DNA from 3 places in the Monashia sp. NPDC004114 genome. Region 2 is predicted to be linked to each of the others. Evidence: predicted binding sites of a transcription regulator. Region 2 holds the regulator's gene; each other region holds the start of a gene.
What was found. The regulator LexA, encoded in region 2, represses DNA repair genes until DNA is damaged. The targets are predictions, from matches to a motif close to TCGAACANNTGTTCGA.

Region 1 (9,935 bases), on a different contig from region 2:
ATCACACAGATGGTGTTCGACGTCGACAACTACCTGCGGCTGCGCGACGAGCTCGCCCGACGCGGTTCCCGACTGCCCGTCGTGCCCGCGATCATGCCGATCACCAACGCACGCCAGGTCATCCGGATGGCCCAGCTGGCAGGGCAGCCGATGCCGCGAGCCATCACCGAGCGGCTTGACCGCCACGGTGACGACGCCGAAGGCGTGCGTGCCGAGGGCCTGGCGATCGCCACCGAGTCGTCCCGTCGCCTGCTCGACGAAGGTGCGCCGGGCATCCACTTCATCACGATGAACCGCTCGTCGGCGACGCTCGAGGTGTTCGGGAGCCTCTGAGCCGCGCGCCCTACCGCGGATCCTCGCCGGCGCTCTCAGGGTCGGCGGGAGCGGCCGACCGGGTCGACGGGCCCACCTGCGGCGACGCTTCTCGCCGCGGGATCGGCTGGGTCGGCGGTGAGCCTGGCGGTGAGCCTGCTCGCGGGGCGGTGCGCGGGGTAGACGGCTGCGAGATGCCGACGCGTTCACCCCAGGCGTCGTAGCGTCGCTTGAGGCGACGGATCCGCCCGGCCAGCTTGTAGACGATCCAGGCGCCCAGGGCGAGCAGGACCAGGGCGATCGTCGCCGCGGCCCAGGGATGGGCGATGGCCAGCGCGGTGACCCCGGTGACAGTCACGTCCTCGGAGGTGCTGACCACGATGTTGCTCGCCGGTTCGGGTGAGGTGTTGATGACACCGCGCAGGCCGGCCTTGATGCCGTGCGAGATGAGGGCGGTGACGCCGCCCGTGGCCGCACCGATCGCGGCGTCGAGGCTCGCGGTGTCATGGCCGATGAGGTAGCCGATGGTCGCGCCCACGGCCGGTCGGATCACCGTGTGGATGGTGTCCCAGACCGAGTCGACGTACGGGACCTTGTCGGCGACGAGCTCGACGACGAAGAGGATCCCGGCGATGACGAGCACGTCGGTGCGCGCCAGAGCGTCCGGGATCTGGCTGAGGTGGAACGCCTTGTCGGCAAGGCCCAGCACGAGCACCACAAGGTACGCGTTGATTCCGCTGCCCCACCCGGTGGTGAAGGCCATGGGGATGAGCTCGGTGCCCATGTCGCTCCTTGCGTGCTGTGGCGAGAACACGGTTCCAACATCTGGGACGGTGCCCTATTCCCGACCAGCGTGCAACGAGGTGACACGAGAGACGACGCACATGGAGCCCGATCCGCGAGCGGACGGCACCCCTGCAACCCTCCGTTCGCGGACCGTGCCCGCACGACAGACTCTGCCGGGTGGTGCGGGCGTGGCGCCTGAGCACTCCTACTCACGTGGGCGATGGCCGGGGTCCGCCGACCCGACATGCGGGTGCCCTGACCCGTGCGGGCGCAGCCTTGGATGGGCGTCGATGTGGCGTGTGGGAGGGCGGGTCAGCCCGGCGGGCGTACCGAGACCGAGCGTCCGCCGGTGATCCGGACGAGCTCGTCATGTGACGTGGGAAAGACGGTGTGCGGGTGACCAGCGGCCGCCCACACGACAGCCTGCTGGGCGAGTGCAGCGTCGACCAGCGTCGTCACCGGGGTCGTGTGGGCGACGGGCGCGACGCCACCGATCGCGAATCCCGTTGTGGCTCTGACGAACTCAGGGTCAGCTCTGCCAACCGACGTGAAGCCCTGCTCGGCTGCGAGGTGGCCGGTGTCGACGCGATGGCCTCCGGATGTGAGCACGAGCAGGGGGATCCGCGACCCGTCGGAGCGGGTCGCCAGGAACACGAGGGAGTTCGCGATCGCCGACACCGAGGTGCCGAGTGCCTCGGCTGCCTGGGCCGCCGTCCGAGCTGCGCCGTCGAGGACCACGACCTCGCCCGCGACGCCGGCATCCGTCAAGGCGGTGCGGACCCGTCGGACCGAGGGATGGTCGAGCACGGCGGACGGGTTCTGCGGCGTCGGGGCGTCTATCTGGACCATGAGCGCCACCGTAGCGTCGGCGTTCACCCGACTCGCCGGACTTGCTTGACACGGTGTCGGCGCCGGGGGCTACGCTGTGCGTATCGAACACATGTTCGAAACAGATGTTCGAGTCAGTGGTCTGTCCAGCCAGTATTTTCAGTCAGCTCAGTCGTCGGTTGGTGTCGGGTTGCTCGTGTGGGGCGCGAGCGGCCTGGGTCGTGATGTCCGGCCTCGACGTGTCCGAGGGAGACGTGTCGTGGTGCGCAGGTTCAGCGATCCCGTGAGGGTCAAGGTCCAGGTCGCGGTGCCGGCCGAGGTGCCGGTGCGAGTGCAGCGGAACGTGCCGGTCAGACGGCCTGAGAGCGTGCCGGTCGGGGTGCAGGGGGAGGTGCCCGCTGAGGCACCCACCGCCCCGGCCGGCACCCCGGACGTGCCGAGCGAGGTGCCGGTGAAGCTGCACTCGGGCGCCGTCCCCGCCGCGTTCATCTGGCGCGGCCGCCTCTATGTCGTCCGCGACGTGCTCGCCCACTGGCGGGAGCGGCGGGCCTGGTGGCGCGACGCCCTCGAGGCCGACGAGGAGCACGTACGCCCGGGCCAGACGCTCGCCGCGGCCGCGAGCGAGCAGCACATCTGGCGGGTCGAGGCGAGCCCCGGGTGGTCGTTCGCACCCGGCGTCTACGACCTGGCCCATGACGAGGCGGCGGGCCACGACCCGAGCGACCGGTGGTCGCTCGTCCGTATCGCCGACTGACCGCGTGACTGACGAACCATCCGTGACGAGAAAGGAGCCGATCGTGACCACCGCCCCGCTACGCCGACCGCCGATCTCGGTCGCCGTGCTCGACCTGCTCGAGCGAGCCCGCACGACCCTCGAGGCCGCGTGCCGCACCTCCGACGCGTCCGAGCGGTACCGCGACGCGCATCTCGGCGCGCTGCGGGCCGGGGCTGCGGTGGTCGCCGCCCGCACGGCGCCGACGCCGCGGGCGCGACCACGCAGTGTCTGGCAGGTGCTGCCCGGCGTCGCACCTGAGCTGGGGGAGTGGGCGGCATTCTTCGCGGCATGCTCGGCCCACCGCTCGGTCATCGACCGTGGCGGCCACATCTCGGTCCGGGAAGCCGACGACCTGCTGCGCCAGGCCGAGATGTTCCTCGAGATCGTCCAGGACCTCCTCGGGGTGCCACTGACCATCCCGCTGCCCCAGTCGATCACCCCCGTGTCGAGGAGCCGGGCGAGCGGAGCGTGACCAGTGGCATGACGAGCACCACCAGCACAGCGACGACAACCGGTACGACCAGCACGACGGACGCCACCAGCACGACGGACGCCACCAGCACGAACAACAGCGCGACGGACGCGACCGGCCGCAGCACCGCGCACCGTGTGCCGGTCGAGACCTTCGTGCACCTGCACGTCGCGTCGGGCTACTCGATGCGCTACGGCACGGCCAAGCCGCATGAGCTCGTCGAGCGGGCCGCCTCGTGGGGTCAGCCCGCCCTTGCGCTGACCGACCGCGACGGCCTCTATGGCGCAGTGAAGTTCGTCCGGTCGTGCATGGACCACGGGGTCGCCCCCATCCTGGGCGTCGACCTCGCGCTCGGCCGGGAGGCGCCGGAGCGCCGGGCCAAGTCCGTCCGCACCCCGGTGCGGGGCGGTGCCCTCGTCGACCCGCGGCTGCCCCGGGTCACGGTGCTCGCGCGAGGGAGCGCCGGCACCGGCCTGTCGCCGGGGGAGGGATGGGCTGCCCTCTGCCGGCTCGTCACGGCGACCCATCTGCGCGGCGAGCGCGGCACCCCCGTCACGACGGCGCGCGTCGTCGCCGACCACGCCGGAGCGCCACCGGAGCCCGGGGACCCCGCCACCCGGCATACCGGCCCATCGGGCATGGCGCAGGAGAAGTCGACCCGAGTCCCGCGGCTGGTCGTCCTGCTCGGGCCCGACTCCGACGTCGGCCGCGAAGTCCTCGCCAAGCGGCACGGCCGCGCCAAGGCGGCGCTCGAGCGCTGGGTGGCGCTCCTGCCGCCGGGCGGCGCCGTCGTCGAGGTGGTCTGCCACGGAGGCCCTGAGCACCTGCCCGGCAGCCTCGGCCAGGCGGGCCGGATGCTTGCCTTGGCGCGGGAGGTCGGGGTGCCGAGCGTCATCACCGCGGCGGTCCGACACGCCGACCCGCAGGACGCCGCCATCGTCGACGTGCTCGACGCCGCCCGTCGACTCGTGGCGCTCGACGAGCGCCACCTCGACCGCGTCACGACGGCGGGCCACCTGTCGCCGACGCCGCTCATGCACGCCTTGGCGCTCGACGTCGTCCAGGTCTCCGGCCCTGGCCTGGTCGGTGGCGGCGCCCTCGCGCGCGAGCAGGCCCGTGCGCTCATCGCCCGCACGACGACGCTCGCCACCGAGTGCATCCAGGACCCCCGCGCAGACCTCGGCATCGGCTCGGTGCACCTGCCAGAGCCAGGCGTCCTCGGGATCCGGGCCGGGGTCAACCCGCAGCAGGTCCTCGCGCGCCGGTGCCGTGAGTCGATCGCAGTCCGCTACCCGGGCCGCCCCGAGAGCGAGCTCGCTGCCGTGAGCGACCGGCTCGAGGACGAGCTCGCGGTCATCGACTCCCTCGGTTACGCGACGTACTTCCTCACCGTGGCGCAGGTCTGCGACCTCATCCGCGAGATGGGGGTTCGCGTCGCAGCGCGCGGCTCGGGCGCCGGCTCGCTCGTCAACTACCTGCTCAGCATCTCCGGCGTCGACCCCATGCGGCACGGCCTGCTCATGGAGCGGTTCTGCTCGCCCCTGCGGGCCGAGCTGCCCGACATCGACATCGACGTCGAGTCGGCCCGCCGCACCGACATCTACGAGCGGGTGCTCGAGCACTTCGGCGGGGAGCGGGTCACGTGCGTGTCGATGATGGACACCTATCGAGTGCGCCATGCGATCCGCGACGCTGGGGCGGCGCTCGGCCTGCCCCCACCCGAGGTCGACGCGATGGCCAAGGCGTTCCCGCACGTCGCGGCGCGCAACGTCCGCTTCGCGCTCGCCGAGCTGCCCGAGCTGCGGGCGAGCGGGCTCGACGTGCCACGCCTGCAGCTGATGTTCGACATCGTCGAGCGGCTCGACGGCCTGCCGCGACACATCGCGCTGCACCCGTGCGGCGTGGTCCTGTCGGACTCCGGACTCCTCGACCGCACGCCGGTCGAGGCGAGCTGGCTCGGTTTTCCGATGAGCCAGTTCGACAAGGACGACGTGGAGGAGATGGGGCTCCTCAAGCTCGACATCCTCGGCATCCGGATGCAGTCGGCGATGGCGCACGCCGTCGACGAGGTCGAGCGGGTCGACGGCCTGCGGGTCGACCTCGACGACGAGGGTCAAGTGCCGTTCGACGACGAGGCGACCTTCGAGCTGGTCCGGTCGACCCGAACGCTCGGCTGCTTCCAGATCGAGAGCCCAGGGCAGCGTGAGCTCATCGGCAAGTTCGGGCCACAGAGCTTCGACGACCTCATCATCGACATTTCGCTCTTTCGCCCCGGGCCGGTCAAGAGCGACATGATCATCCCGTTCCTCAACGCCCGACAGGGCTGGAAGGACCCGTCCTACCTCCACCCGACGCTCATCCCCGCGCTCGAGCAGACCGAGGGGGTCGTCGTCTTCCACGAGCAGGTGCTCATGATCGTCGCCGAGACGACCGGGGTGACCCTGGCCCAGGCCGACGAGGTGCGCCGGGCGCTCGGCACGACCGACGGGCAGGCCTCGGTCGAGAGCTGGTGGCGGCCGGCCGCAACGGCGCGGGGCTACGACCCCGAGGTCGCCGACAAGATCTGGGAGGTGCTCAAGGCGTTCGCGTCCTTCGGCTTCTGCAAGGCGCACGCAGCGGCCTTCGCCCTGCCGACCTACCAGTCCGCCTGGCTCAAGGCGCACCATCCGGCCGCCTTCCTCGCTGGGGTGCTCACCCACGACCCAGGCATGTACCCCAAGCGCCTCATTCTCGACGACGCACGTGCGTTCGGCATCGAGATCCTCGGCCTCGATGTCAACGCGTCAACCGGCACCTACCGGTTCGAGCGCACCGAGGACGGCCGGGAGGCGATCCGGCTGTCGCTCGCCGACGTGAACGGCATCAGCGGGGTCGAGGTCGCCCAGGTCGTCGCCGGTCAGCCCTACACCAGCCTCTCGGACTTCTGGCAACGCGCCCACGTCTCGCGTCCGGTGGCCGAGCGGCTCGTGCTGGCCGGTGCCTTCGACACGATCCACGCCATCGACCTCGGCGGGCCGTCCCGCCTCGACGAGGGCAGTGGCCGGGCAACGGTCCGGCGCGCGCGCAGCGGGCTGGGTCGCCGCGGGAAGGTGACCCGCCGCGACCTGCTGCTGCACGTCGCCGAGCTCGACCGGTGGTCGGCCTCCCAGCGGACCAGTCGCGCGGCCTCCGCCGCGGACCGGTCGCGGCGGCGAGTGACGTCTGTGTCCGCCGACGGCGACATCGGAGCGCTGGCGGCCGCCCAGTCACAAGCGCCCGCGAGCGTCCCCGACCAGATGCCCACCCAGCTGGCCCTCGACCTCGGCGACGCCCCACGGCTCTCGGCGACGAGCGGGCTGCCCGAGATGACCGGCCCGGAGCGGGTCCGGGCCGAGCTCGAGGTGCTCGGGCTCGACGCGAGCGGGCACGTCGTCGACTTCTACGCCCCGATGCTCGACGCGCTCGGCATCACCCGCGCCCGGGACCTGCTGACCGGGCGCAGCGGCCGGGAGGTCTGGGTCGCCGGCGTCAAGGTGGCCACCCAGACGCCACCGGTGCGTTCCGGCCGCCGCGTGGTGTTCCTCACCCTCGACGATGCGACCGGACCGGTCGACCTGACCTTCTTCGAGGACGTCCAGGGGCCGTATGCCGCCACCGTCTTCCACTCATGGCTGCTCCTGTGCCGCGGACTGGTCCGTCGCACCGGCCCGAAGGGCGTGTCGATCCGGGCCACCGGGGCGTGGGAGCTCAGTGCACTCCAGGACGCCTGGACGACCGGGGGGATCGGCGCGGTCCGGGATGCGCTCGACGCGGCCGACCGGACCGCGTGGGAACGCGCGGCGGCCCTCGACGGTCCCGGCGAGGCGCCACGCGGAGTGGGCGAGACCCGCGACGGCCGCAGGGTGCTGGTCCACGCGTCGGGGTTCAAGCAGTCGCCGTACGTCGACATCAGGCCTGCCGGCGAGGAGGTCCGCGGTGCCCGTGGCACGTCGGGGCTGGTCCCCGCCGACGCCGTCGACGGGCCGCCACGCAAGCTCTGGCATGCCAGTCCCGGCAGCGCGGGGCACTAGGGTGAACCTGCACACGAACCGCCCCACCACCGACCACTCGACCGACCACGCCACCGACCACGCCACCGACCACGCGACCGACCACGCGACCGACCATGTGACCGGCAAGCAGCCTGACCACCTGACCGGCCATCCGGCCCGCCAGCACACCCAGCGCCAACCTGGGCGCGGGGCCGGTGCGGCGGCCGTCCGGCAGGCAACCGGGCACGCGACCCGGCGCGCGGGCCGGTTCGCGCGACCCAGCAGACGGAGGATCCCGTGCCCGACGAGCACCGCCCCCAGCGACGTGGTGGGGTCCGGCCCTCTGCCGTCGTCTCGGCCGTCGCCCGGCTTGCCGCGGAGTGCTCCGAGCGCCTCGGCCGCCCGATCGAGGTCCTCGACCTGGGTGGCGGGACGGGCGGTGTCGCGGTCCCGCTCGCCGAGGCCGGCCACCGGGTCACCGTCGTCGACCCGAGCCCCGATGCCCTCGCTGCGCTGGCTCGACGGGCTCGCGAGGCGGGCATCGTCGACCAGGTCAGCGGGGTGCAGGGTGACGGCGACTCGCTCAGCACCGTCCTTGCCGGTAGCCAGGTCGACCTTGCTTGCTGCCACGGCACGCTCGAGTTCGTCGACGACCCGGCAGCCACCCTGCGCGCTCTCGGCGCCGCACTGCGGCCAGGCGGGGTGCTCTCGCTCCTCGTGGCCGGACGTCTCGCGGTCGTGTTCGCCAAGGCCATCGCAGGAGAGTTCGCGCAGGCTCGGTCCGCGCTCGTCGACCCGTCGGGCCGCTGGGGCGGCACCGACCCCCTGCCGCGCCGGTTCGACGTCGACGAGCTCGAGGCGCTCCTCGCCGGGGCCGGCTTCACCGAGGTCCATGTGCGCGGCACCGACATCCTGCGGCATCTCGTCCCGGCCTCCCTCATCGACTCCGACTCCGACCGCGCGGCGCTTGCCGAGCTCGACGACCTGCTCGTCACCGGCCCAGGCCGCGAGTTCCTCCGGACGCTCGGCAATGCCTTGCACGTCGTCGCCCGCCGCGGCTGAGGTCACGCCGGCTCTACCGCGCCGGAATGCGGTCCGGCCGGCACCGCGAGCCCCGTGGCACGCTTGCCTCGCCGGTCACATCGGGTCGCCGACGACCGGCGGGTGTCTTCGCGTAGGTGCACGGTGAGTCGCCGACAGTTCACGGCACCGACCCGCAACGACGCGGAGCCGCCCGACGACACCGGGTGCACCGTCCTGCATGTCGACATGGACGCCTTCTACGCCTCGGCATCACTCATCTCCCGGCCCGACCTCAAAGGCAGGCCGGTGATCATCGGCGGGGCGAGCGGCCGGTCCGTCGTGCTGTCGGCGACCTACGAGGCCCGGGCCTTCGGAGTCACCTCCGCCATGCCCATGGCTCGCGCACAGCGGCTCTGTCCGCAGGCGGTGATCATCGAGCCCGACCATCGGCGCTACTCGGCGATCTCCGACGCCGTCATGGCCACGTTCGCCTCGATCACCGACAGCGTCGAGCCGCTGTCCCTCGACGAGGCCTTCCTCGACGTGTCAGGGGCCGTGCGCCGCCTCGGTCGCCCGACGGCCATCGCCGAGCAGCTGCGCGACACGATCGCCGACGAGCAGGGCATCACCTGCTCGGTCGGCGTAGCCTCGACGAAGTTCGTCGCGAAGCTGGCCTCCAACCTCGCCAAGCCCGATGGCCTGATCGTCGTGCCCCGCGACGAGGTTGTCTCGTTCCTGCACCAGCTGCCGGTCGGTGCCATCTGGGGAGTCGGCGACAAGACCGAGGAGCAGCTGCACCGCCTCGGCCTGCGCACCGTGGCCGACCTCGCACACACCCCCGTCGAGACCTTGCAACGAGCCCTCGGTGACGTCGCGGGCCGCAGCCTGCACGACCTCGCCTGGGGTCATGACCCGCGCACGGTGGTCCCCGAGCGGCGGGAGAAGTCGATCGGCGCCGACGAGACCTTCTCGCATGACATCGACGACCCCCTCCGGATCCACCGGGAGCTGCTCCGGCTCGCCGACCGGACGGCGGCGCGCGCACGCGCGGCCGGGATGACCGGGCGGACCGTGTCGATCAAGGTCCGCTTCGCCGACTTCACGACCATCACCCGGGCCAAGACGCTGCGCCACCACACGGACGTGTCGAGGGACATCTTCGCCACCGCGCGAGAGCTCTACGACCGGCTGGGTCTGCAGCGGGCGCGGATCCGGCTCGTCGGGGTGCGGCTCGAAGGGCTGATCCCGACGGCGGCGGCCCCGATCCAGGCGAGGCTCGACGAGCCGGAGCACGGGTGGCGCGAGGCCGACCGGGCGGTCGACCGAGCCGGAGCCCGGTTCGGTGCCGGCTCCGTGCGCCCCGCGAGCCTGCTGCCCGATCAGCCCGCCCGTCCCGAGGACCCCGACCCTCGCGAGGCGCGCCGCAGGTCGAGCCCACCGGCGCGGCGCCGGACCGACCCCTGGACCCGCCGAGGCGAGGCCCGTCGGGCGGTCGACCGGCCGCCCGAGGACCGCAAGGACCCGCCGACGGGCTAGCGTGACCGACCTGACCTCCCCTCAGGTTCCCATCGCGGGCAACGCGACTTATCCTGAAGGAAAGCAACACGTGTCGGCTGGTTCGACATACGATTGCGAAACAGTCGAGATCGCACAGGGAGGTGCCGAGTGGCACTCTCGGAACACGAGGAAGCCCTGCTCCAGCAGATGGAGGAAGCCCTCTACGCCGAGG
Region 2 (9,935 bases):
ATGGTGTCGTCGTACTGCAGGCCCGGGTCGGCACACTCCCACGCGGCCTTGGCGATCTTCTCGAAGAGCGTGCGGGCCTCGACCTTCTCGATGACCTCACCGGTGAGTCGGGAGCGCAGGCCGAACTCGGCGCCGTCCTCGACGGCACGCATGAACTCGTCGGTGACCCGGACCGAGTTGTTGGCGTTCTGGTACTGCACGGACACGATGTCCTTGCCGCCGAGGTCCATGTCGAAGCCGGCGTCGCGCAGCGCGCGGATCTTGTCCTCCTCACGCGCCTTGGTCTCGACGAACTCCTCGATGTCGGGGTGATCGACGTCGAGGACGACCATCTTGGCGGCGCGGCGGGTGGCTCCGCCGGACTTGATCGTGCCGGCAGACGCGTCGGCGCCCCGCATGAAGGACACCGGACCGGAGGCCGTTCCACCGGAGGAGAGCAGCTCCTTGGAGGACCGGATGCGCGAGAGGTTGAGGCCCGCGCCGGAACCGCCCTGGAAGATCTTCCCCTCCTCCTTGTACCAGTTGAGGATGGAGTCCATCGAGTCGTCGACCGAGAGGATGAAGCAGGCCGAGACCTGCTGCGGTGACTTGGTGCCGACGTTGAACCACACCGGCGAGTTGAACGAGAACACCTGGTGCACCAGGGCCCAGGTCAGCTCGTGCTCGAAGACCTCCGCATCGGCCGGGGTCGCGAAGTAGCCGTGCTGCTTGCCTGCCGCCACGTAGGTCAGCACGACGCGGTCGACGAGCTGGCGCAACGACGACTCACGGGCGTCGGTGCCGACCGCGCCGCGGAAGTACTTCGTCGTGACGATCGTGCTGGCGTTGATCGACCAGAAGTCGGGGAACTCGACCCCGTGCTGCTCGAAGATCGTCTCGCCCGTCTTCCAGTTGGTCTGGACGACGTCGCGCTTCTCCCACGTCACCTCGTCGTACGGGTGCACGCCTGGCGTGGTGTAGATGCGCTCGATCTTGACGCCTTTGGCGCCAGCCCTCGAGCGCGAGGTGCGGTTACCGATCTCCGTCATGTCGTACGGCCTCCCTGACCGTGGTGGCCCCGTCGCGGAGCCGCGTACCTGTTCGTCTTCGTCTCTGTGCTCTCTGCCAGTCTCTCGCCGGGGTCTGACAGTCCCCGCAGCCGCACGGCCAGCCCGGGCTCGCCCAGGTTCCTTGCGACGGCGACTTCGTGGAGGGGTGGTTACCGCTTCGCGCCGATCTCGGGCCGAGCACCTGGCTCCTGCCCGAGCGCGTCACGTTCGGCTCGAAGGAGCGCGATGGCTCCCTCGAAGTCCTCGAGGCTCTCCCACGCCTGGTAGACGCTGGCGAACCTCAGGAAAGCGACCTCGTCGAGCTCGCGGAGCGGCTCGAGGACGGCCATGCCGACCTCGTGCGCCTCGATCTCGGCGTTTCCTTGCGACCGGATGGTCTCCTCGACCCGCTGGGCGAGCAGGGCCAGGTCGTCCTCGGTGACGGGGCGGCCCTGGCAGGCCTTGCGCACGCCCGAGAGCACCTTGGCCCGGCTGAACGGCTCCGAGGCACCGGACCGCTTGATCACGTTGAGGCTCGAGGTCTCGAGGGTCGTGAAGCGGCGGTTGCACTCGGGGCACTGCCGGCGGCGGCGGATGCAGGCGCCGTCGTCAGTGGTGCGCGAGTCGATGACCCGTGAGTCGGTGTGGCGGCAGAACGGACAGTGCACGTGCCGTCACCCCCTTCCCTACCGGTTGTCCCACAGTGCCGTTGTGCAACATCGCCCAAGCCGCCCGTATGCCGTCCGCCGGCCCTGTGGAGCGAGCCCGGTCTCGGCCGGGTTCGTGGACCGGCCAAGACCGGGGACCGGCCTCCTGGGGATGACGCTGGGGACGACGTGGGGATGACCTGTGTGTAACCCCCGTTGTTCTGGGGACTACATGTGGATGTCTTACATCCGTGTAACTACTAGATGTAGGGGTAACTGTAGGCACGTCGTCGTCCCCTCGCAAGCACCTGCGGCGGCCACGGCGTGCCACCCCGCTGACCTGCACAAACGCCACACCAGTCCCATTCGTCTCGGCGTGTCGCGAGACGCGAACCCAAGATGTGGGGGTCAGACTGCGGCCCGACTCCCCCATCTGCGTTCCGGGCCGGACCTCCGTGGGCATGGCGGACCGCCCGGGCTCGTCAGCCGGCCCGGGCGCTTCTCGACGGCTCAGAGCAGGTTCGCCTCGAGCGCGCGGACCCGGCCCGCGAGGCCCTTGAGCAGAAGCAGGGCCGTGTGCGGATGCTCCTCGATCAGGTCGGAGAAGGCGACGGCCGAGAGCCGGAAGGCGGTGGCACCCTCGGGACCGCTCGTGACCGTGGCCGACCGCGTCGCGCCGTCGATGAGCGACATCTCGCCGAAGTAGTCCCCCCGCGCGAGCTGCCCCACCTGATGGCCGTCGACGCTGACCTCGGCGCTGCCGCCGATGATGAGGTACATCCCCGTGCTGTTGTCTCCCTGGGTGACCATCTCGACCCCGGGACCAACCTCGACGGTCGAGCCGCGCGCGATCATCTCGTCGACCAGGTCGTCGGGCAGCTCACAGAAGAGCTCGACCGCGCAGAGCGATTCCTTGAGACTCATCCGTCTCTCCTCCTGTCCGCCACGTTGAGGCGCTGCCCCAGACGGTAGACCTCGCAGCCCGCGAACGGGAGGGCAATGGCCCCAAAGGGGGGTCTCTCAGCGTTCGGGGACCAGCACCGGCCACCGCATCGGGTCGAACGGCCCCGAGCCGGGCCCGATCGTGGTGCACGCCCGCTCGTCGCTGCTCTCCGGGGAGAGCAGGTCGGGCCGACCTGCAAGGACGGCCACGAGGTTGCGGGCGCTGTCGGTGCCGTCGCGCATGTAGTCCGAATGGCCCACCGCGGTCCGCCGCAGGTCGACGAAGTCGGACCGTGGCCGCAGCCAGTGGTTGCACCCCGAGCCGGGCTTCTTGAGGGCGAACGTCGAGAGTCGAGTCGCCCCGAGCACGTCGGCGGCCTTGGTGCCGTGGACGATCCAGCCGTAGTCGGCGACATCGTCGCCGATCGCGTGCAGGACGTTGAGAGCGCCCGGCTTGAGGCCCGTCTCTGCCACGCTGGAGAAGGGCAGCCCAGGGGCACCGAAGATCGCCACGTCGTCGATGGCGCTCGTGCGCAGCACGGCGAAGCCGGCGAGCACCGCATCGTACGAGTGCGCCCAGACGACCTGGTGGGCGGGTCGGTCCCGGGCCGCGTCGAGTCCGGTTACGAAGTCGGCCAGCGCGTCGGCATTGTCGCGAGCAAGCTTGGCGTTCAGGACGTTCCGGTCGATCGAGGTGACGATCTCGCTGACCTGGGGCGCGTTGTACCCCATCCAGGTCACGGCGGCGACGTCATCCCCGCGTGCGACCGTCAGCGCCTGCGCACGCAGCCGTTCGAGGTCGTCGTCGTACCGGCGAAGATCCCCTCGGGCCGTCGTGGAAAGGCCACCGACGTAGGTGACGACGTGGCGGGCCCGGTCCGGGTCACCCAACGCGACCACGACCTTGACGTTGGTGTCGGTCGCATCGACGAGGAGCAGCCGGCGCTGCACGCCGTCGCGCCGGCTGAGCACCTCTCTGATGGCCCGAAGATCCTCGAGCCGGTCGTGGGCGCGCGTCCGCTCGCTCCCGTCCCACAGGGGGGCGCCCTCTGCTCGGCGCGCCCCATCCTGCGCATCTCGCTCCGCCCGGGCGAGCAGGACCAGGTTGGCGGCGTGTCGATCCGATGCTGGGATCCCGTCTCGCGGACCCACCCACTGGGGATGGTCGGCGATGACGCGACCAGACTCCTCGTCCGTCAGCGACCGCCACCACGCCGAGGATGCGTAGACGCTCCTGGCGTCGCGCCCCGGCGGCGGGGGTGGCACCACCGAGAGCACGCCGGTGCCCGACATCACGGACGCCCCGTTGGGGCCGCCCTGCGTCCGTGGTGTCTGTCGCGTCCGCGGCGTGCTCGCCGGGCTCTCCAGCGCTGCTGCCAGCAGGCCCAGCGCCAGCTCCAGGTCGGTCAGCGCCGCGACGCGCACCGCCTCGGCGAGGGCGGCCATGACCTCCGCGCGCATCAGCTCGTCCTCACGCGCCACGTGGGCGTCGAGCACGGGATCGCCCGACGTGCCACGCACGGGCAGGAAGATCTGCCCGTCGTGGTCCACCCAGGCGCCCGCAGCCGCCGCTCGGCGGTCGGCCTGGTGGACCAGCTCGGCCGCCGCCGCGAGCCGCAGCGCGGCATGGCTCAGTGCCTGACCGCTTGCCCCGATGCTGGCTGCGAGCCCGGCCAGCCTGCCGACGACCAGGGCTGACCGGTTGGTGGCCGCGGTCGAGGCAAGGCCGGACCAACGGCGTTCTTGTCGGCCGCCGAGCAGGACCGTCTGGATGATCTGGCGCACCTGCTCGCGCTGCTCCTCCAGCCGGCGGCTCGTGGCCGAGAGCTGCTCGGGCCGGCTGGACCTGATGGCACCCACACTGATCGTCATGGGCCAGCAACCCGTCCCCGGTCGACCACAGCTCCTTGGTCGTCCACAGCTCCTGGGTCGGCCACAACGCGGTCGGCCACGGCGCGCCCCACAGCCCGCTCGACCGCGTCGTACGACTCGGCGGCCGCGACGAGCTCGCCTCCCAGGCTTCGCAGCATCCACCTCGTGTCGGACACCCGCGACTCCCACACCGAGGCGAGCCGTGCCACAGCACCGGCCACGCGGCCTCCGGGCAGACCCGTCGCGACCGAGCCCATCACTGGCACGATGCCCAGCCGTTCGAGTCGCGACAGCGCCAGGTCCACGGCGTCGGCGCTGTCGTGCAGCGCGTCCGTGTCCACCGCATACCGCATACCTGCACTCCCTTCGTCGGAGCGAACAGGCTATGGAGGCAAGGGGATCGGTCGCATCGCGTCATCCACAGGGATGCGCACGGCACAGGAGGCCGTCCACAGGGCGAGGCACCACAGCCGGCGAGGTATGCCGTCGGGCTGAGTTCCGGCCGAGTGAGCGCTCCGTCCCGCGCGTCACCGATCAACGGCCCGTGCACCAGCCCGGCCCGTCGTGTGACAGGCGGGGCGGCGCGCCCCTCGACACCGCCCAGGCGTGGCAGAACGCCGCACCCCGATCTTGGGGTGCGGCGTCCGGGCGAGAGCGGCGGGGTCGAAGCGCCGCTACCGCCAGCCGCTGAAGGTGGAGCCAACGCGGCTGCCATGGAGCCGGGCCCGTCACCAGACGAGGGCCCGGCGGCGCGGTGTCAGGGCGTCGGGATGACGAGCCGCTGACCGATGTGGATCTGCGAGGTCGACAGGCTGTTGGCGAGCTGGAGCTCGACGATGCCGCTGGTGACCGGCAGGTCCGGCAGCTCCCGCGAGGCGATGCCCCACAGGGTCTGGCCCGGCTGGACGGTGATGACACGCGGCTCGCTGACGGCGCCGGCGCGCTGGACGGCGGCTGCCACGCCGAGCACGGCAACGACGGCGGCGACGAGGAGCGCGACGACGAGCCGCCCGCGCCGGGTCAGACGAAGACGTGGGCGTGGCGTCGACGCCGGACCGAGCGCATCCGGACCGGTGGGCACGAGCACGAGATGGCCACGCCCGCGAGGGGCCGGGAGCGGGTCGCACGGGGCCCCCTGAGCCTGCTGCCGGTGCGCTGCCTCGACGACGATGGCGCTCATGATGACCTCCCCTTGCTGATGGCCGAACGAACAGGTGTTCGATAGAACGTCTGTACGAGTTGTAGCACGTCTGTTCGACGAAGTCGAGACACGCATCGAACAGGTGTTTGGCAACTGTGTTCGAACCTCGTACGCTGTTCTCACACCACCAACCACACCAGTCACCACTGACACTGGCCCTCACGAGCGCCCGAGCGGCGCTCACCGCAAGCCAGACATCGGGGTCTGACGAGCACGACGAAGGGGACATCATGGGCGTGACCGAGTTTCCCGACCGCGACAAGGGCGACGGCCTGACCGTGCGCCAGCGGCGTGTGCTCGAGGTCATCCGCAACTCTGTGGACCGGCGTGGATACCCGCCGAGCATGCGTGAGATCGGTGACGCCGTCGGCCTGGCCAGCCCGTCCAGCGTCTCGCACCAGCTCAACGCCCTCGTGACGAAGGGCTACCTCCGTCGCGACCCCAACCGTCCGCGCGCGATCGAGGTCGTCTCGCCCGACGCCCGCCCGTCGCGGCGCCGTGGCGACATCGACCTCGGCGTGCAGCAGCACGACCTGGAGACCGACAGCGGCGACTCGCGTCCCCAGGCGGCATACGTCCCGGTCCTGGGTCGGATCGCCGCCGGAGTGCCGATCACTGCGGAGGAGCTCGTCGACGACGTCTTCCCGCTGCCGAAGCAGATCGTCGGCGAGGGCGAGCTCTTCCTGCTCAAGGTCGTCGGGGACTCGATGATCGACGCCGCCATCTGCGACGGCGACTGGGTGGTGGTGTCACGACAGCAGACAGCCGACAACGGCGACATCGTCGCGGCCCTGCTCGACAACGAAGCCACGGTCAAGACGTTCAAGCGCAAGGACGGCCACGTCTGGCTGCTCCCCCACAACCAGGCTTTCGAGCCGATCGACGGCGACGACGCGACGATCCTCGGCAAGGTCACCGCCGTCCTGCGCCGCGTCTGAGCCGGCACCGCTCAGCGGAGCGGTGGTTCCTCCTGCAGCGACGCCAGCCACCAGCTGGGCGAGTCACCGAAGTCGGCCAGCTCGGACGGCGTCATCGTCGCCACGACCCGAAGCCACGCCTCCACCCGGCCCAGTCGTGCCAGCTGCAGGGCCGCCGGCAGGGCGGCCCGGAGCTCACCGACGGGCCGAAGGTCTCCCCACACCTCCGTTGCGGCGTCCGCCACCCGACGCAACCGTGGGTCGTCCACCCCGGCCTCCAGCCGGCTCGACATCACCCGCAGGGGGATGAGCAGTGACCAGAGCGGGTTCGCGAGCACGGCGTCTCCGAAGTCGAAGAAGCGCATCTGCCCGTCCGTAGCAAAGACGTTGTGCCCGTGAAGGTCGTTGTGCACCAACGTGTCCGGGAGGTCGAGCGCCTCGACCTGGGCCGCCCAGCCACGGATCACCGGATCGAGTGCGCACACCTTGGCGGCTTCGTCCGCAGGCATCCGTCGAGGGTCATCGGCCGGCAGGCCCGCGAGCGACGACGCCCGGGCGGTCACGTACTCGGCGACCTCCGCTGTGCGGATCCTCGTGAGCCCGGCAGCGGCGAGCTCAGCCTCGCGTCCCAAGAGCTCGCGCTGCAGGTGCATCGCCTCGACGGCGACCGTGCACCATGCGTCGATGTCGTCCGCCGGCACCGTTTCGGCATAGACCGGCCCTTGGTCGGGCACGAGGTGCAGACCGCGGTGGATGTCCGCCGCGGCCACCGGAACCACCCGATCCCCTGCCAGGCGGTCGAGCACGATGAGCAGGTGCGCCTCGAAGCTCTGGTGTGCGCAGTTCTGCTTGGCCCAGAACAGTCCGCCGTCGCCGGCCCGGGCGCGCCACACCGTCGACCAGGGTCGCTGGTGCACCGGCTCGAGAGCGACGAGCTCGTGCCCGAGAGATCCGAGCGCGCCGCCCACCCACGCGTGCAGCTCGGTCGCGAAGTCGGCGGACGTCCATCGCTCGGACGGGCCGGGGCCCGACTCCGGCAGGGCGGCATACCACCGCGGGTCAGTGCTCAAGAGCACTCCAGAGGCGGCGCAGCGTCGGTCCGAGCGGCGCGTGGACCCTCGTGGTGGCCTGGGCGTCCCCACGGGTGGCCGACCGCGTGACGATCGCCACGGGTATGCCGCGGTGATGGGCATGCCGGACGAAGCGGTAGCCGCTCATGACCGACAACGAAGAGCCGAGCACCAACACGGCACCCGCGTCGTCGACGAGTCGGAAACACCTGTCCACCAACGCCTTTGGCACGGACTCCCCGAAGAAGACGACGTCCGGCTTGACGGTGTCGTTGCCGCAGACCAGGCATCGGGGTGTGTGGAAGGAGTCGACCAGCTCGTCGGCCAGCACGATGTCGCCGTCGGGGCGCACCTGCTCGCCCCACTGGGACCCGACGCGAGCCGCGGCCTCGGCGAAGCGTGCCATGAAGCCGGGGTTGGCCTCGGTCATCCGCTCATGGAGACCCAGCCGGGTCGTGATCTCGCCGCAGATGAGACAGACCGCACGCTCGAGCGACCCGTGCAGCTCGACGACGTCCCGGGCACCCGCAGCCTGGTGCAGGCCGTCGACGTTCTGGGTGATGACGGGACCGACGTAGCCGGCCCGCTGGAGGTCGGCCACGACCCGATGCCCGTCGTTGGGCTCCGCCGCCTTGAAGCGCTGCCATCCGATGTAGCTGCGCGCCCAGTACCGACGACGGGCCTCGCTCGACCCTTTGAACTCCCCGAAAGTCATCGGCTGGACGCGTCGCGTGCCGTCGGGTCCGCGGTAGTCGGGGATCCCTGACTCGGTGGAGAGCCCCGCGCCGGACAGGACGAGGACCCCGCCCCCCGAGACGAGGTCGACGAGGTCGTCGAACGTCCCGAGGTCGACAGGCTCCGGGAGGACCCGGTTGACACTCAGCGACCGCACTCGGACAGCCTACGTGGCGCCTCGCGCGGACCTGGGGTCCTCGGACCGCGGCTGGCCCCGGCCGGGCGGGTCAGCCCGCGTGGCGCCCGCGCGTCTGCGCCCCCTGCGCCGGCGCCCTGGCGCCGCCGAGCTCGCCGACGAGCAGGACACCACCGACGACGATGCAGACGACCTCCGCCGCCGCGGCGGTGAACACGTCCCACCCCTGCCACGTCGTGTGCACACCGAGCAGCCCGACGGTCGCCGCGATGATGAATGCGCCCAGGGTCGCCACGCCGAACCCGAGGGTGAGGAACGCCGGAATCCAGTGCGTCCACCGCACGAGCAGGACCGCGATCACGACGCCCGCCACGACGTTGATGAGGAACATCGGCCCCACCGACTGGTTGCGCACACCGTTGAACCACAGGTACAGGTGCACCGCTGCGGACACGAGCAGTGCTGCTGCACCGAGATATCGGAGGCTTCTCATGATGTTCCCATCGTCCGGGTCGCACCGCGGCGACGTGTGACGTCACGGCGTTGGACCACCTGCCGAGGAAGACGAGCCGCGGGGCTCGACGGTTCAGTGACCGGGGTCGGTTGTGTGCTCGAGGCGGGCGTCGCCACGGTGGTGGGCGGGGTGCGGCCGAAGGTTGTCAGGAACCGGTCACGGAACCGGTCCATCGGCCAGACCGGAGCGTCCGGCCCGGGCCGCACGCCCGCCGCCCAGCCCCAGGAGGAGATCCGGTCGAGCACGGAGGGGTCGCGGGAGATGATCGAGACCGGCACGTCGTGGCTCGCTCCGTCACCCGAGACGATGCTCACGGGCTGATGGTCGCCGAGGACGACGGCAACGAGGTTGCGGTCACGCGTCCCCTCGAGGAACGACACGACGCTGTCGAGCGAGTAGGCGATGCTCTGCCCGTATGCCGTCCGCACGCCGGCGGGGGTCTGCCAGACCACCTCACGTGGTGTGGCCTTGCCGGCCTGCTGCCAGAAGATCGAGCCGTCGCCGATGGCGTTCCAGGCGACCATCCGGGGCAGCGGTGCCCAGGGGATGTGGCTCGACACGAGGTCGATCTCGGCCATGACGGGCGGCCGGTCCCGACGGGCCAGCTCGAGGCGGTCGAACGCCGAGAGGGTGAACTGGTCGGGCATCGGGGCGTAGCCCCAGCCCTCCCCGGCATATCCGAGGGTGCGCGAGTCGTAGACCTGGTCGTAGCCGTAGAAGGCCTTGCCCTCCGGCCAGTCGCTGCGGTTGGCAGGGATGACGTCGACGGTCCGCCAGCCGGCGCGGGCGAAGGCCCTGCTCAGGGTGAACCGCTGCGCGTCGAGGAGCTGGTCGTAGCGCTGCTGGCTGCTGACCCACAGACCGGACTGGAAC
Region 3 (9,935 bases), on a different contig from region 2:
ATGCCGCCTGGGTGGCAGCAGGTCTGCCCGTGAGCACCGTGGAGCCCGAAGACCGGCACGGCGACATGCTCGTGCAGCCCGGCTCGCTGCCCACCCTCGACGCCGAGGGCGCCGCACGCGTGGCCCGCGAGGGGCTGCTGCTCGATGCCCGAGCCGCACAGAGGTATGCCGGGGAGGTCGAGCCGATCGACCCGGTCGCCGGGCACATCCCGGGTGCGGTCAGCTCTCCCACCACCGAGTGGGTGAGCCCGGACGGGACCTTTCGTGACGACCTGGCCGACCACTGGGCTGCCTTCTCCTACGAGGGCGGACCGGTGGGCGTGTACTGCGGCTCGGGTGTCACCGCGACCCACCACGCGCTGGCGCTGGCCGAGCTCGGCGTCGACGCGGCCCTCTATCCCGGGTCGTGGAGCGAGTGGATCCGCGACCCGTCGCACCCCGTGGCGACCGGCTCCGACCCGGGCTGAACCCCTCCGTCCGACCTGCGGCCTGTGGAGGTTTGTGGTTGCCCTGGCGACGACAACGCTCCACACCTCCGGAAGGCCCGCACGCCGGTGTCACGTGGTGGGGCTGCTCAGACCGACGATGTGCCATGCCGCCCCGCGATGGCTGTAGCTCACCGCGAGGTGCCCCTGCCCTGCGACGCCCCTCATGGCGGCCGGGTCGTGGACGTAGGTGCGGAACGTCATGCCGCGCAGCCGGAAGAACTGGTTCTGGACCGAGGTGAGACTGCGGCTCAGCACGTTGCGCGGTGGGTGGCTGAACACGAGCAGACGCTGCGCGTGGTCCGCCGCGGCGCGGAGCAGGCGCTCGTAGTCCGGGTAGCAGCAGACCACCCGGTGCAGGACCACGATGTCGTGGGCCTCGACGGACTCCGGCGAGCTCGCGAGGTCGATGTGGCGCCGGCTGATGCGCTCGGTCATGCCGGCCTCGTCGGCGAGCGCCGCTGCGTCGGCGTCATACGAGCCGGCCAGCTCCAGGCTCGTGGCCCGCGCGGCGCCGCGGCGCAACAGCTCCAGCTGGATGTCCCCGACGCCACCGCCGATCTCGAGCACGGATGCGCCCTCAACACCGTGCGATGTGAGGAACTCCACCATCCGCGCTGCCGTGCGGTCCAGGCCGCGTCGGCGATAGCGCCGTGCCAGATGCCGGGAGAACCCGGTGCCGAACATGCGGTCGTACCGGCCCGGCTCGCAGCAGCTCATGGACGCCAGTATTCCCGCCCGGACACCACCGGGAAGCCATACCGCTCAGGCGGCGGACGGCATTTCCCGGTGGGTCCGATGGTTCAGCAGCCGACGAGGCGCTGGGCGAGCCAGCCTTCGACCTTCTCCAGCGAGATGCGCTCCTGCGCCATCGTGTCGCGCTCGCGCACGGTCACGGCATGGTCGTCGAGCGTGTCGAAGTCGACCGTGATGCAGAACGGCGTGCCGATCTCGTCCTGACGGCGGTACCGCTTGCCGATGGCGCCGGCATCGTCGAACTCGATGTTCCAGTGGCGGCGCAGCTGCGCGGCGAGGTCACGCGCCTTCGGCGACAGGTCGGCGTTGCGCGACAGCGGCAGGACCGCCGCCTTGACCGGGGCGAGCCGTGGGTCGAGCCGCAGCACCACTCGCTTGTCGACGCCGCCCTTGGTGTTCGGCGCCTCGTCCTCGGCATAGGCGTCGACGAGGAACGTCATCAGCGACCGCGACAGGCCGGCTGCCGGCTCGATGACATACGGGGTGTACTTCTCGCCGGTCGTCTGGTCGAAGTAGACCAGGTCGGTGCCCGAGTGCTGGGAGTGCGTGCCGAGGTCGAAGTCGGTGCGGTTGGCGATGCCCTCGAGCTCGCCCCACTCGGAGCCGACGAAGTTGAACCGGTACTCGATGTCGACGGTGCGGCTCGAGTAGTGCGACAGCTTGTCCTTCGGGTGCTCGAAGTGGCGAAGGTTCTCCGACTTGATGCCGAGATCGGTGTACCACCGGGTGCGCTCGTCGATCCAGTACTGGTGCCACTCGGCGTCCTCGCCGGGCTTGACGAAGAACTCCATCTCCATCTGCTCGAACTCGCGCGTGCGGAAGATGAAGTTGCCCGGGGTGATCTCGTTGCGGAAGCTCTTGCCGGTCTGCGCGATGCCGAACGGCGGCTTCTTCCGGGCCGCCTGCATCACGTTGTTGAAGTTGACGAAGATGCCCTGGGCCGTCTCCGGGCGCAGGTAGTGCAGCCCGGTCTCGTCCTCGATGACGCCGAGGTAGGTCTTGAGCATCATGTTGAACTCGCGAGGTGCGGTCCACCTGCCCTTGGTGCCGCAGTCGGGGCACGTGATGTCCGTCATCGGGATCGAGTCGGGGTCGAGCAGGCCCTTCTTCTCCGCGTACGCCTCCTGGAGGTGGTCGGCGCGACGGCGGCGGTGGCAGTTGAGGCACTCGACCAGGGGGTCGGTGAACGTGCCGACGTGGCCCGAGGCGACCCACGTCTCCCGCGGCAGGATGATCGAGGAGTCGAGGCCGACGACGTCGTCGCGACTCGTCACCATCGCCTTCCACCACTGGCGGCGGATGTTCTCCTTGAGCTCGACGCCCAGCGGGCCGTAGTCCCAGGCAGAACGAGTGCCTCCGTAGATCTCACCGCTCGGGAAGACGAAACCTCTGCGCTTGCAGAGGCTGACGACGGTGTCCACGATGGATGTCTGCTTGGCCATGCGGGATAGGTTATCTGTCCCGGGAAGGTGCACCGGCGTGCGACCGCTGCGCCCGTGTCGCCGGCTGCCCTACCCTGCTCACGTGAGCATGAGCTTCCGTTCCCGGGTCGAGCACGCGTCGTACCCGCTTCTCGAGCGCCTCAACGCCCTGCCGCGAGCCGTCTCGATCACCGTCTTCGCCGTCGTGCTCGTCGTAGGCATCGTCGCGCCGCGCCCCTGGGGCGGCATCGCGTTCCTGCTCGTGTCGGCGTTCGTCGGGTGGCTGCTCTACCTCACGTGGACGCGCCTGACCCTTCCCGAGCGTGTCATGCGTGCCGCCGTCCTCGTGCTCGCCCTCGCCGTCGCGCTCGTGAAGATCATCCCCAGCTGACCCAAGAACGGTTTTGACAATCATTCTCACTTCGAGAATGATGGTCACCATGACCCTCCACCGGCCGGCCCGACTGTTCGCAGCCCTCGCAGCCGGTGCGGCCATCGTTGGTGCGAGCGCCGCCTGCGACAGCGCGGCCAGCAGCCCCGAGGGCGCCATAGTGACGTCGTTCTACCCGATCCAGTTCGCTGCCCAGCAGATCACCGGGGGCGCCCTCCCGGTCAGTGTCCTGACCAAGCCCGGCGCCGAGCCGCACGATCTCGAGCTGACGCCACAGGACGTTGCCGGGATGACCAAGGCACGCCTGGTTGTCTACGCCGACGGCTTCCAGCCGGCGGTCGACGACGCGATGGGCCAGGTCGACCCGTCCGCCGTCCTCGACGTGGCCGGCGCGGCCGACCTGGACCTGACGGGCACTGACGAGCACGAGGGCGAGACCACCGACAAGCACGCCGAGCACGCCGAGCACGACCATGCCGGTGCCGACCCGCACTTCTGGCTCGACCCGCAGCGGTATGCCGCTGTGGCCAGGGCGATCGGCGCCCGGCTCGCGCAGGTCGACCCCGCCAACGCCGCCAAGTACGCCAAGAACACCGAGGCGTTCGTCGGCCGTCTGACCGCGCTCGACACAGACCTGACCAAGGGCCTGCAGACCTGCCGCTCGCACGTGCTCGTGACCAGCCATGCGGCCTTCGGCTACCTCGCCGAGCGCTACGGCCTCGAGCAGCACGGCATCACCGGTGTCAGCCCGGACGCCGAGCCCAGCGCCGCGGCGCTCAAGCGGGTGGCCGACCTCGTGCGAGCCGAGGGCGTCACGACGATCTTCCAGGAGACGCTGGTCGAGCCGCACCTCGCCCAGACCGTCGCCACGACGACCGGCGCCACTCTCGCGACGCTCGACCCCGTCGAGGGGATCACGCAGGCCTCGGCGGGCACGGACTACTTCGAGGTGATGCACAGCAACCTCGCCGCGCTCCAGAAGGGACTGGGCTGCCAGTGACCGCTACACCGCTTCGTGCCCCAGGCACCTCGCCGACCGGAGAGGCCGTCATCGACCTGGCCGGTGCGAGCTTCGGCTACGGCGACCGCGCCGTGCTCGCCGATGCCACCCTCACCGTCCGCCGCGGCGAGATCGTCGCGGTCGTCGGGCCCAACGGGTCCGGCAAGTCGACCCTCATGAAGGGCATCCTCGGCCTCAACGACCGGGTCGCCGGCCAGGTCACCCTCTTCGGGGTGCCCAGCGACGACGTGCGCGACCGCGCCCGGATCGGCTACGTGCCCCAGCGGCATACCCTCTCGGCGTCCGTGCGGGCCACGGCCGAGGAGATCGTCTCGACCGGTCGGCTCCCCCGCATCGGCTGGCTGGGCCGCCTCCGGGCCACCGACCGCCAGATCGTCGCGCGCTCCCTCGAGGTGGTCGGGCTCGCGGACCGGGCGGCGACCGAGGTGAGCACCCTCTCGGGAGGCCAGCAACGTCGCGTCCTCATCGCCAGGGCGCTCGCCGCGCAGCCCGATGTGCTCATCATGGACGAGCCGACCGCTGGGGTGGACGCGGCCAACCAGCACGTCCTCGCCGACGTGCTCGAGCGCCTCATCGACGGCGGCGTGACGATGGTCGTCGTCACCCACGAGCTCGGAGCCCTCGAGCGTCTCATCACCCGGATCGTCGTGGTGGACGCAGGCCGCATCCGTTTCGACGGGACGCCGCAGCAGTATGCCGTCGCACGAGGCACCGTCCACCATGACCACGACAGCCACCACCACGACGACGAGCTCGACGGCCATGACAACGGCGGCTCGCATCCGATGGCACGGTCGCTGCCGCACGGCCCGCTCGACGCGCGGGAGACCCCAGGAGGCCGGCCATGATCGACGTGCTCACCGTGGACTTCATGCAGCGCGCCCTCGTCGCGGCTCTGCTCGTCGGGACGGTCGCTCCGATGGTCGGGATCTTCCTCGTCCAGCGGCGGCTGTCCCTCATCGGCGACGGCATGGGGCACGTCGCCCTCGCCGGAGTCGCGATCGGGCTGGTCACCGGTGCCGCTCCGGTGCTCACCGCTCTCGTCGCGGCCGTGGTCGCCGCCGTCGTCATCGAGCTGCTGCGGGCCCGTGGGCGCACCAACGGCGACGTCGCCCTCGCGGTGATCTTCTATGGCGGCATCGCGGCGGGCGTGGTCATCATCAGCAGGTCGCCCGAGGGCACCCCGGCCAACCTCATGAAGTACCTCTTCGGGTCCATCCTGACGACCCAGCGCAGCGACCTCTACGTGTTCGCGGCGCTGGCCGTCATCATCTCGGTGACCACGTGGGCACTGCGCCCGCGCCTGTTCGCGGTCGCCAACGACGAGGAGTACGCCCGCGCGGTGGGCATCCCGGTGCTGCCGCTCAACATCGTGCTCGCCGTCCTCACCGCGACGACGGTCGTCGTGGCGATGCGCGTCGTCGGCCTGCTGCTCATCAGCGCGCTGATGATCGTCCCCAACGCGACCGCCCAGCTCGTGGCCCGGTCGTTCAGCAGTGGACTCCGCTGGGCCATCGCCTTCGGCCTCGTGTCGTCCGTCGGTGGGGTCGTCCTCTCCTACCCGCTCGACACACCGTCCGGGGGCACCATCGTCCTGCTCGCGGTAGCGCTCTTCATCGTCACCGCAGTGAGCACCACCGTGGCGGCCCGGATGCGCAACCGGCGCCACGCCATGGCCGAGCGCCATCCGCACGAGCACGGCGTCGAGTGCGGTCACCGGGCCATCACCCACGGCGACCACGTCGACTACATCCACGACGGGCACCTGCATGCCGCCCACGAGGGCCATTACGACGAGCATGGCGAGCTGACCTCGCACACGCACGAACCGAGCACGACATCGACGACCGGAGGCGGGCGATGAGCGGCACGACGACCCGGCGACCCACCCGGCAGCAGGTGGCCGTCGCCCAGCTTCTCGAGCACACCGACGACTTCACCTCCGCCCAGACCGTCCATGCGCGGCTCCGCGAGGCCGGCGAGGGCGTCGGGCTGGCGACGGTCTACCGTGCCCTCCAGTCCATGGTCGAGGCCGGCACGGTCGACGTGTTGCGCACCGACGACGGCGAGGCCGTCTACCGCGCCTGCTCGAACCACCACCACCATCACCTCGTGTGCCGGGAGTGTGGCAAGACGGTCGAGGTCGAGGGGCCGACCGTCGAGAGCTGGGCCGACCAGGTGGCGAGCGAGCACGGCTTCACCGGGGTGACCCACAGCCTCGAGATCTTCGGCACCTGCGCCGACTGCAGTCCCCCCACCTGACCGAACGCGCGTTCGTTCGGTGACGAACGACCGGGTGGCTCAGCGGCTCTGGGGCGTGTCGACCGCTCCGCCGTACCGGCGGTCGCGCGCGACATACTCCTCGATCGCGGACCAGAGGTCACGCCGGTCGTAGTCCGGCCAGAGCCGGTTCTGGAACACCATCTCGGCATAGGCCGACTGCCACAGCAGGAAGTTGCTCGTGCGCTGCTCACCCGACGACCTGACGAACAGGTCCACGTCAGGCATCGTCGGCTCCTCGAGATAGCGCTGGATGGTCCGCTCGTCGACCCCGCTCGGCTTGAGCCGGCCCGCCTTGGCGTCGTAGGCGATTCGCTGCACCGCATCGGCGAGCTCCGCGCGACCGCCGTAGTTCACGCAGAAGTAGAGCGTGAGCCCGGTGTTGTGCTTCGTGAGCTCTTGGGCGATCTCGAGCTCCTTGATCACGGACCTCCAGAGACGCGGCGTGCGGCCGACCCAGCGCATCCGGACGCCCCACTCGTGCAGCTGGTCCCGTCGCCGCCGGATCACGTCACGGTTGAAGCCCATGAGGAAACGCACCTCGTCCGGCGAGCGGCGCCAGTTCTCGGTCGAGAACGCGTATGCCGACAGGTGGGTCACCCCGACCTCGATGGCCCCGGCTACCACGTCGAGCAGTGATGCCTCCCCGGCCTCGTGGCCCTTCGTCCGCGGCAGGCCGCGCTGGTTCGCCCAGCGGCCGTTGCCGTCCATGACGATGGCCACGTGGCGCGGCAGCAGCCCGCTCGGGATCGTCGGCGGCGTGGCGCCGGAGGGGTGCGCGAAGGGCCGGGCGTAGGGCGGGGTCATGGGTCTCCGTCGCGGTCGCTGGGTGGGCTCAGGCACGCTCGACGAGAGGCAGCGACCGCAGGCCGCGCTCGATGTGCCACTGGAGGAAGGCTGCCACCATCCCGCTGCCCTGCCGGCGGTGACGGGGGTCGCTCGAGTCGGCCACGTCCCAGTCACCCGAGAGGAGTGCCGCGAGGAGCTCGAACGTCTCGGGCGCGGGCGCGCTCGACCCGGGTGGACGGCATACGGGGCAGACGGCACCGCCGGACTGCACGTTGAAGGCACGGTGCGGCCCCGCCGCGCCGCACTTGGCGCAGTCGACGAAGCTCGGCGCCCAGCCCGCCACGGCGAGTGAGCGCAGCAGGTACGCGTCGAGGACGAGGCCGGGGTCGTGGGCGCGCTCGGCGAGCGAGCGAAGAGCGCCGGCGAGCAGGAGGTACTGCTGCGTCTGGGGCTCGTGCTCCTCCGTGAGCGCAAGTGCGGTCTCGAGCATCGAGGTCGCGCAGGTGTACGCGGCGTACTCGCGGGCGATGGCGTCGCCGTACGGCGCGAGGGCCTCCGCCTGGGTCACGGTGTCGAGGTTGCGCCCCTCGTAGCACTGGACATCGACGACCATGCCCGGCTCGAGTCGGGAGCCGAAGCGCGACTTCGTCCGGCGGACGCCCTTGGCCACGGCGCGGACCCGGCCGCGGGTGCGCGTCAGCATCGTGATGATGCGGTCGGCCTCGCCCAGCTTGTGGGTGCGCAGCACGATCGCCTCGTCACGGTAGAGCGGCATGGCGCCATTGTCCCTCACGAGTCCAGTGGTCAAATCGAGGTGCCCTGGCGCGTCGTGCACGGATCGCTCGGCGGGGCAGCGTCTTGACATGACCACGATCTGTCGAACACCTGTTCGAGGATCTGGGTTATCGTGGTTCCATGGACCTCACCCTTCAGGGGTCGCTGCTCGACCTCACCGACGACATGACCCTGCGCGACGTCCGCACCGGCCTGCGCCGCCACGTGCTCGGCCAAGGGGCGTGGGTCGACGTCCGCCCAGGGTGGCTCGCCGCCGGCGACGAGCTGTTCACGGCGCTGCTGCACGACGTGCCATGGCGAGCCGAGCGGCGGCAGATGTATGACTCGGTGGTCGACGTCCCGCGTCTGACCTGTTTCTACGCGGCTGACGAGCCGCTCCCCCACCCGATGCTCGTCGCCGCCCGCGACGCGCTGAGCGCCCACTATGCCGCCGAGCTCGGCGAGCCCTTCGTCACGGCCGGCCTGTGCCTCTACCGCGACGGCCGCGACAGCGTGGCATGGCACGGCGACCGCATCGGCCGTTCCAAGGACCTCGACACCATGGTCGCGATCCTGTCGCTCGGCTCGGCTCGGACGCTGGCGATGCGCCCGCGCGACGGCCATGTCGTCGCCGGGACCCGACAAAAGAGCTTGCGCTTCCCGCTGGCCCATGGTGACCTCGTCGTCATGGGCGGCTCGTGCCAGCGGACGTGGGATCATTCCATCCCGAAGACGTCCGACCCGGTCGGACCGCGAATTTCCGTTCAGTTCCGTGTGGCGGGTGTCCGCTGACAGGAGACGATGTATGCCGTTTCGCCCGACCGCTGGCGACCTTCCCTTTCTCACGCACCTGGCGCAGGACTCAGCGCGCTTCCGCGCCGTGCTCGCGCAAGCCCCAGCGGCCAGCCGTGTGCCGACCTGCCCCGACTGGGACACCGACGACCTGATCTGGCACCTCGGCGAGGTCCAGTGGTTCTGGGGGGAGATCGCCGAGCGTCGCCTCACCGATCCGGCGGATCTCGAGGCCATGAACGCGGCACGACGCGAGCGCCCCACCGACCGAGCCAGCCTCCTGGGCTTCTTCGACGAGTCCAGCGAGCGCCTCCAGCGAATGCTCGCGCAGCTGCCTCCCGAGACCGAGCTGTGGATGTGGGCCGACGACCGCTCGGCCGGCTACATCCGCCGCAGGCAGACCCACGAAGCGCTGGTGCACCGCATCGACGCCGAGCTCACGGCCGGGGCCGACCGGGCGCCGATCGACTGTCGCCTGGCGGCCGACGGCGTCGACGAGGTCCTACGGATCATGCGTGGGTACGACCCCGAGCCGGGGCTGACGCATGTCGCGACAGGTCCAGGCGTGACGATCGCCACGGTCGACGCCATGCACTCATGGACCGTGACCCCGGTTCGGATCACCGGCACCGACGCGGACGGCGACGACATCGACGTCGAGAGGTTCCTCGTCAGCGACGGGCCCGATGACAGCAGCGGGCGCGACTCCGCCGCGGAGATCTGCGGCTCTGCGGCTGACCTCGACTGCTGGCTCTGGAACCGCCCGGCGCACGGCGAGATCACCCGAGATGGTGACGCTTCAGCGCTCGCCGCCGTCGACCGCGTGCTCGGGCACTCGATCGACTGAGCCGGCCCCGTGACGGCCTTTCGGATGGCGTGTACGCTCAGGCGGCCCGGACCGAGGTGTCCGCCGCGCGCCGACGCCGGACCGGCAGCCAGGCGTGCGCCATCCCCGCCAGCGCCACCACAAGCGGGACGAACGCGAACAGGTAGCGCGACCGGCCCTGGAAGACGAGGGTGAACGCGGCGATCCCCAGCACCGACACGGCGACGAGAACCGTCTCGCGGCGATAGGGCGCCCGCAGCAGGCCGAGGCCCGCGACGATGAGCACCGCGATCCAGAGCCCCTGGGCCAGGTCGGCCCTGAGCTGGTACCAGGTCCCGTGCAGCCCGTTCACCTCGTGCAGCACCGCGGTCGCCCCGGTGGCCGGCGCGAGGGCCTCCGG

Region 1: the regulator LexA is predicted to act here: its motif matches at 2,031-2,046, upstream of ACWEOW_RS03740 (YbaK/EbsC family protein).
Region 3: the regulator LexA is predicted to act here: its motif matches at 8,021-8,036, upstream of ACWEOW_RS04735 (alpha-ketoglutarate-dependent dioxygenase AlkB).

Annotation. Positions count from the first base shown of each region.
Region 1 is NZ_JBSGGK010000002.1:203,307-213,241, reverse strand. Features, by position in the region: gene metF (methylenetetrahydrofolate reductase [NAD(P)H]) at 1-333, shown strand, start outside; gene ACWEOW_RS03745 (DUF4126 family protein) at 344-1,096, opposite strand; gene ACWEOW_RS03740 (YbaK/EbsC family protein) at 1,411-1,947, opposite strand; gene ACWEOW_RS03735 (DUF6504 family protein) at 2,186-2,680, shown strand; gene ACWEOW_RS03730 (SAV_6107 family HEPN domain-containing protein) at 2,724-3,173, shown strand; gene ACWEOW_RS03725 (DNA polymerase III subunit alpha) at 3,359-7,222, shown strand; gene ACWEOW_RS03720 (class I SAM-dependent methyltransferase) at 7,481-8,245, shown strand; gene dinB (DNA polymerase IV) at 8,369-9,742, shown strand; gene ACWEOW_RS03710 (DUF3040 domain-containing protein) at 9,872-9,935, shown strand, end outside.
Region 2 is NZ_JBSGGK010000005.1:166,035-175,969, forward strand. Features, by position in the region: gene ACWEOW_RS08995 (vitamin B12-dependent ribonucleotide reductase) at 1-1,028, opposite strand, end outside; gene nrdR (transcriptional regulator NrdR) at 1,199-1,696, opposite strand; gene ACWEOW_RS09005 (cyclic nucleotide-binding domain-containing protein) at 2,186-2,599, opposite strand; gene ACWEOW_RS09010 (alpha/beta hydrolase) at 2,696-4,489, opposite strand; gene ACWEOW_RS09015 (hypothetical protein) at 4,486-4,842, opposite strand; gene ACWEOW_RS09020 (LysM peptidoglycan-binding domain-containing protein) at 5,247-5,669, opposite strand; gene lexA (transcriptional repressor LexA) at 5,921-6,628, shown strand; gene ACWEOW_RS09030 (phosphotransferase) at 6,640-7,677, opposite strand; gene ACWEOW_RS09035 (Sir2 family NAD-dependent protein deacetylase) at 7,667-8,569, opposite strand; gene ACWEOW_RS09040 (hypothetical protein) at 8,640-9,041, opposite strand; gene ACWEOW_RS09045 (CDP-alcohol phosphatidyltransferase) at 9,038-9,935, opposite strand, start outside.
Region 3 is NZ_JBSGGK010000002.1:419,356-429,290, forward strand. Features, by position in the region: gene ACWEOW_RS04685 (sulfurtransferase) at 1-467, shown strand, start outside; gene ACWEOW_RS04690 (methyltransferase domain-containing protein) at 558-1,205, opposite strand; gene ACWEOW_RS04695 (glycine--tRNA ligase) at 1,289-2,683, opposite strand; gene ACWEOW_RS04700 (DUF6703 family protein) at 2,772-3,053, shown strand; gene ACWEOW_RS04705 (metal ABC transporter substrate-binding protein) at 3,103-4,053, shown strand; gene ACWEOW_RS04710 (metal ABC transporter ATP-binding protein) at 4,050-4,922, shown strand; gene ACWEOW_RS04715 (metal ABC transporter permease) at 4,919-5,938, shown strand; gene ACWEOW_RS04720 (Fur family transcriptional regulator) at 5,935-6,336, shown strand; gene ACWEOW_RS04725 (isoprenyl transferase) at 6,376-7,161, opposite strand; gene recO (DNA repair protein RecO) at 7,190-7,918, opposite strand; gene ACWEOW_RS04735 (alpha-ketoglutarate-dependent dioxygenase AlkB) at 8,059-8,709, shown strand; gene ACWEOW_RS04740 (maleylpyruvate isomerase family mycothiol-dependent enzyme) at 8,723-9,556, shown strand; gene ACWEOW_RS04745 (hypothetical protein) at 9,594-9,935, opposite strand, start outside.